2 regions of the Xanthomonas sp. F4 genome follow, and region 1 is predicted to be linked to the other one. Evidence: predicted binding sites of a transcription regulator. Region 1 holds the regulator's gene; the other holds the start of a gene.
The links. Region 1 encodes FliA, which starts transcription of late flagellar genes. Its sites were predicted from a motif close to TAAAGTTTNNCNNNCNNNGGCCGATAA; they were not measured.
Positions count from the first base shown of each region.

Region 2: the regulator FliA is predicted to act here: its motif matches at 927-953, upstream of FHR66_RS12230 (methyl-accepting chemotaxis protein).

Region 1 covers NZ_JAASQX010000002.1:97,356-100,760, forward strand. The annotation lists gene FHR66_RS08320 (chemotaxis protein CheA) at 1-471, opposite strand, end outside; gene FHR66_RS08325 (protein phosphatase CheZ) at 476-1,084, opposite strand; gene cheY (chemotaxis response regulator CheY) at 1,085-1,477, opposite strand; gene FHR66_RS08335 (RNA polymerase sigma factor FliA) at 1,497-2,246, opposite strand; gene FHR66_RS08340 (MinD/ParA family ATP-binding protein) at 2,243-3,127, opposite strand; gene flhF (flagellar biosynthesis protein FlhF) at 3,114-3,405, opposite strand, start outside.
Region 2 covers NZ_JAASQX010000002.1:985,231-988,635, reverse strand. The annotation lists gene FHR66_RS12235 (methyl-accepting chemotaxis protein) at 1-318, shown strand, start outside; gene FHR66_RS12230 (methyl-accepting chemotaxis protein) at 1,120-3,378, shown strand.

The DNA.
Region 1 (3,405 bases):
GCTGATCAGATCCCCCGCGGCCGCGGCGGTGGCCGCTGCGGGGGCGGGTGCCGGCGCGGCGCTCTTGGCCGGGGCCGGGGCCGGGGCGGCGTCGCCGTGCGCGTCGAACTGCGCGATCAGTTCCGGCGGCGCACGCGGTGGCTCCTGGCCGCTGCCGAAGGCGTCGAGCATCGACTGCAGGTAGTCCAGCGACTGCTGCGCGGCGTCGAAGTGCCGCGCCTGCAGGGTGGCCTGGCCGGCGCGGGCCATGCCCAGGGTTTCCTCCGCGGCGTGGCACAGTTCGACCATGGCGTTGATCGCCAGGAAGCCGGCGCCGCCCTTGAGCGTGTGGAATCCGCGGAACACGGCGTTGAGCTGGCCGCTGTCCTCGGGCGCCTGCTCCAGCGACACCAACTGCTCGCCGAGCCGGTCCAGGATCTCCTGGGCCTCGATGATGAAGTCGGCAGCGATGTCGTCGGGTACGGCGCTCATGGCATTACAGTCCCAGTCCGGACAGCAGGTCGTCGGCGTCGTTCTGCGACACGCCGTGGCGGTCCAGACCGGGCAGGGCCGGGCCGGCCAGGCTGCCGTCGGGTTTGCGTTCTTCCTTCGGCGGCAGCCCCAGCGCGCCGAAGCCTTCGTGCACGCGGCGCACGATGCCGGCGACGCGGCGGATGATCTGCCCGGTCAGGTCCTGGAAGCTCTGCGCCAGCGCCATTTCGGTGAGGTTGTGGCGGATCTTGTCGAGGATCTCGCCCTGGTCGCCGCTGAGGCCGCCGGCGGCGAGCTGGTTGGCCAGCGCGCGGCATTCCTCGGCCAGGTCCAGGGTGCGGTGGCTGGCCTGTTCGGTCATCTCCACCACGTGGTCCAGACGCGAGCAGGCGTCGTCCAGCTCGCCGGCCTCGCTGGGCACCACCGGCAGTTCGCCGAGCGCCTGACCCAGATCGCGCGCGAGCCGGCTCAGGCCCTGCATCATCGGCCGCGTGCGCCAGGCGGCGAGGGTGTCGATCTCCCTGCGCCAGCCGGCCTCGTCGCCGTTCTCCAGCGCGTCCAGCGCGCCTTGCAGGCGTTCGATCAGGGCGGTACGTTCGGCGGTGGCTTCCATTTAGGCGGTCGCTCCCAGGCGTTCGAAGATCTTGCCCAGCTTCTCCTGCAGCGTCTGCGCGGTGAACGGCTTGATGATGTAGCCGTTCACGCCGCACTGCGCGGCCTCGATGATCTGCTCGCGCTTGGCCTCGGCGGTGACCATCAGCACCGGCAGGTGCTTGAGCTTGTCGTCGGCGCGGATGTTGCGCAGCAGATCGATGCCGGTCATGCCGGGCATGTTCCAGTCGGTGACCACGAACTCGAACGGTGCCGAGCGCAGCGCGGCCAGGGCGCTGTTGCCGTCTTCGGCCTCGGCGGTGTTGGTGAAGCCCAGATCGCCGAGCAGATTCTTGACGATGCGCCGCATCGTCGAGAAATCGTCCACGATCAAAATCCGCATGTTCTTGTTCACCACTGACTCCTAAGGGTTCCTATTCTTCGTCTTCCAGACCGGCATCGGCGACACCGAACGCCTTCAGGCGTCCGCGCAACCGTACCGTGGCCTGGCCATGGATCTGACACACGCGCGACTCGCTGACCCCGAGTACCGCGCCGATTTCCTTGAGGTTCAATTCCTGCTCGTAGTACAGCGACAGCACCAACTGCTCGCGTTCGGGCAACTGCGCAATGGCCTTGCCCAGCTCGCGGCCGAATTCGCTGCGCTCGAGCATCTGCTGCGGATTGGGTCCGCCCTTGGCGATGGTATCCAGCTCGCCATGGTCCTCGATGCGCGACTCCAGGCTCAGCACCTGGCCGCGGGCGGCATCTTCCATCAAACGCAGGTATTCGGGAAGCGGCATGTCCATCGCCGCGGCCACTTCGTTGGCGGCGGCGGCGCGGCCGGTGCTCTGTTCGATCTTGCGGATCGCCGAGGCGGCGTCGCGGGCGCGGCGGTGCACCGAGCGCGGCACCCAGTCGCCGCGGCGGATCTCGTCGATCATCGAGCCGCGGATGCGGATCGAGGCGTAGGTCTCGAACGAGGCGCCCTGTTCGGCGTCGTAGCTGCGCGAAGCCTCGATCAGGCCGATCATGCCGGCCTGGATCAGGTCGTCGATCTCGACGCTGGCCGGCAGTCGCGCCGCCAGGTGATGGGCGATGCGCCGGACTAGGTCCGAGTGCTGGGCGATGTAGTCGTTGGCGCTGTTGCGCTGGACGGCGCGGTAGTGGGCGGCGGCGTTCATGCGGCCACCCCGCGCTGGATGATGCGTTCGACGAAGAACTCGACGTTGCCGCGCGGGGCGGTCGGCGCCTGCCAGCGCGCGGTGCGCCGGGCGATCTCGGAGATCGCCTGCGCCGACGGGCTGGACGGGTAGGCCTTGACCACCGGCTGCTGGCGCTGCACCGACAGGCGCAGCCAGTCGTCCTGCGGCACGCAGCCCAGGTAGTTCAGCGACACGTCGCCGAGGAACTTCTCGCAGACCCGGCTCAGCTTGTCGTACAGCAGGCGGCCTTCGTTGAGGTCGCGCACCATGTTGGCGACGATCTGCACCCGGTCCACGCCGCGCTCGCGCGAGAGGACCTTGATCAGGGCGTAGGCGTCGGTGATCGAGGCCGGCTCGTCGCAGACCACCACCACCGCGTCCTGCGCGGCCTGGCAGAAGGTCAGCACGCTGTCGGTGATGCCGGCGGCGGTGTCGACGATCATCACGTCCAGCTCGCGCTGCAGCTCGGAGAACACGTTGACCAGGCCCACGTGCTGGGCCGGCGGCAGCTCGGCCATGTAACGGCGGCCGGAGGCGGCGGGCACCACCATCAGCCCGTTGGGCATGTCGATCAGCACTTCTTCGAGGGTGCAGCGCCCGGCGACCAGGTCGGCCACGGTGAACTTGGGCGTCAGCCCCAGCAGCACGTCGACGTTGGCCAGGCCGAGGTCGGCGTCCAGCAGCAGGGTGCGCTTGCCCATGTCGGCCAGCGCCATGGACAGGTTGACCGAGATGTTGGTCTTGCCCACGCCGCCCTTGCCGCCGGTCACGGCGATGGTGCGCACCGGACCCAGCGGTTCGCTACGCGTCGCCGACAGGGGGAAGGCATTGGTCAGATTGACGTAGTCACGCGACGGCATGGGTCTGCTCCGGAGTACAGGGCTTATCGGCAGCGCGCCGCAAATCTTCAAGGCGCAATACCAGGCTGGCGGCGTTGGCGCGGTGCAGGTCGTCCGGCACGCGCTGTCCATCGGTCACCCAGGTGATGGGGAGGCGGTGGTCCACGACCACCGACAAGGCACTGCCGAACCGCCCGGTCTCGTCCAACTTGGTCATGATGACCCCCTGTGGGTCGGCGCCGGCGAACCGGCGCACCACCTCGTCCAGGTCGGAGAAATGGGCATTGGCAGGCAGTACC
Region 2 (3,405 bases), 890 kb from region 1:
ATCGAACAGGTCAACCAGACCGTGACGCAGATGGACGAGAGCACACAGCAGAACGCGGCGTTGGTGGAAGAGGCCAGTGCGGCGGCGCGCTCGATGGAGCAGCAGGCGGTGGAACTGAGCCAGGCGGTGGCGCTGTTCAAGCTGGACGCCTCGGCGGCCGCGCCGTTGGTGCACGCACCGCGTCATCACGCCAACGCGGCACCCGCAGGCAAGCGCAGTGTCCGTCCGGTGGTGGCGAATGCCGCACCGGCGCGGCGTGCGGCGCAGCCCGCCGCGGCGCTGGCGTTGGCTTCGGACAAGGATTGGCAGGAGTTCTGATCCAGAGGTTGTGCTGCATCGGGCGGCGTGGCGCAACGCGCCGCCCGCTCCACACGGCCGGCAGCCATGCTGCTGCCGGCGCCACGGCGCGCTGATCCAGGCGTTTGCTGTTGCAGTCGATGATGCCGTGCCTGCAGGGGCGCGGCGCCTGCGCTCCTGACAAAGCCGCACCCCACGTGCGCGCGGCACCGTGTGCCGCCCTCAACACCGCCACGCTCACGCGGACGTATCGCCGCATAGCGCGTTGCTGACCTGCGTCATGTTCGCCGCTGCCGCGTGCGTGCGCTTTCGTGCAAAGGGGCATGTGCCGCTTGCACGACCGTATCCGCGCGTCATCGCATGCCCCATCTCTTCCTGTCGATGCTGCGACGCGACTGTGATCGCACTTCTTGTCGGCGTCGCGCGCGTTTGGCATGCCTGCACCGCGGCCAACGGAAAATTTTTCCACCTCGCGCCCTTTCATCGAAAGCAAGTGCCATGCCGGCATTTGTAACCCTGCATGCACGCATCTTTCACGCAAAACGGCCGATCCGGCCGCTGCGCGAATGCGCCTTCGACACATCCGTCATCTGCCTGAGGCTGTTCAATAAATTTTCCGCAATCGCCTCTCAAGTCTCTCCGCGGGAAGCCGTTACACCGCCCGCACATTGAGCGGGAAGCGTCATCAAGCGTTTGATTCAGAACGCTTTTTCACGCTCTCTTCATCCCGGTTCCATTCGGACGCACGCACCGGCGGCTGGTCGGCGCGCGTGGTCCCGGCCGCTCCATTGCCCCAGCCATTCCCCCAAATAGGCCTCTTCCATGATTGCATTCCTTCAGCGCTACAACGTTGGCGCCCGGCTCGCCACCGCATTCGGCATCCTCATCCTGCTGTCCTCGGCCCTGGTCGTTGCCGGGCTGCTGACCCTGTTCCAGGCACGCGAACGGCTGGACGGCATCGTCAACCGCAACATCGCCGCCATCCGCGCGTCCAGCGACATGCTCAACGCCAGTTCGGTCGTGGCCATGAATGTCCGCAACATCGTGTTGCCGACCTCGCAGGAAGACAACATCCGCTTCGCCAAGGTCATCGCCGAGCAGCGTGCGCGCTACCAGGAAGCGCGCAAGCGGGCGGGCGCCATTCCGAGCGGCGCGCAGAGCCAGGCCGTGCTGGAGGAGGTCGACCGCACTCGGGAGAAGACCGTCGACGTCAATAATCGCGTCATCGATCTGGGCATGCACGACAAGCCGGATGAGGCACTGGCCCTGCTGATGGAACAGTCCGCGCCGCTGACGCAGAAATGGCAGGACGCCATCGCCCGCTATGCCGATCTACAGGCCACCCGCAGCAGCGAAGCCTACGCGGACGCGACGGCCGCGATGACGCGTGGGCGCGCCATGCTCATCGCCGGCGGCCTGGCGGTGGTGCTGGTCAGCAGCGTGCTGGCGTGGCTGATCACTCGCAGCCTCACGCTGCCGTTGGCCCGCGCCACCCGCGCCGCCGAAGCCATCGCCGACGGCCGCCTGGACAACGACGTGATCACCGAGGCACGCGACGAGCCCGGTCGCCTGTTGCTGGCGATGGGACGCATGCAGCACCAGTTGCAACGCTTCTCCAGCGAAACCACGCTGATGATCGAGTTGCACGCCGACAAGGACATCAGTCACCGCATGCCGCAGGACTTCCCCGGCGTCTATGGCGAGCTGAGCAAGGGCATCAACACCATGATGTTCGAGCACCTGGACGCCATCGTCGAGGCGGTCGAGATCCTCAACCAATACGCCAACGGCGACCTGCGCCGCGACGCCCGGCGCCTGCCCGGCAGCCGTGCGGTGCTGCACGAATCGATGGACGCGGCCAAGGCCAGCCTGCTGGCGATCAACACCGAGATCAAGCGCCTGGCCGCCGCGGCCGCCGCCGGCGACTTCAGCGCCCGTGGCGATGCCGCCCACTTCCAGTACGACTTCCGGCTGATGGTGCAGGACCTCAACGCGATGATGGAGGTCAGTGACCGCAACCTGGGCAAGCTGTCGGCGTTGCTGCAGGCCATTGCCGCGGGCGACCTGACTGCGCGCATGGACGGCGAGTTCCATGGCGTGTTTGCGACCATGCGCGACGACGCCAACGCCACCGCCGACCAGTTGACCGGCATCGTCGGCCGCATCCAGAGCGCGGCGGTCAGCATCAATGCCGCCGCCAGCGAGATCGCCACCGGCAACGACGACCTGTCGCGCCGCACCGAGCAGCAGGCCGCCAGTCTCGAGGAAACCGCGGCGTCGATGGAAGAGTTGACCTCCACCGTCAGGCAGAACGCCGAGCATGCGCGCCAGGCCAACCAGCTCGCCAGCGGCGCGGCGTCGGTCGCCTCGCAGGGCGGGGCGGTGGTGGGTCAGGTGGTCGCCACCATGAGCGGCATCGAAGCGTCGTCGAAGAAGATCGCCGACATCATCGGGGTCATCGACGGCATCGCCTTCCAGACGAACATCCTGGCGCTCAACGCCGCAGTGGAAGCGGCACGTGCGGGCGAGCAGGGCCGCGGCTTTGCCGTGGTCGCAAGCGAAGTGCGCACCCTTGCGCAGCGCTCGGCCAATGCCGCCAAGGAGATCAAGGGCCTGATCGACGACTCGGTGAGCCGCGTCGCCGAAGGCTCGGCGCTGGTCGACCAGGCCGGCAGCACCATGCAGGAGATCGTCGCATCGGTGCAGCGCGTCACCGACATCATGGGCGAGATCTCGGCCGCGTCGCAGGAACAGTCCGCCGGCATCGAACAGGTCAACCAGACCGTGACGCAGATGGACGAGAGCACGCAGCAGAACGCGGCGCTGGTGGAAGAAGCCACGGCGGCCGCACGTTCGATGGAGCAGCAATCGGTGGAGCTGGCCCAGGCGGTGGCGCTGTTCAAACTGGAGGGCGCGCCCGTGGCAACGTCGTCGCCAGCGCAGTCGCCACGCGGCAGGAGCGTGACGCCTGTGGCCACGCGCAGCCCGCGCCCGCTGGCTGCGGCAGCGGCTGCCCCGGCACGACGCGCGCCGTCGTTCGCGGCGGCGGTGGCGCTGGACAAGGATTGGCAGGAGTTCTAAGTCGCAACGGTCCGGGACCCGGACTGC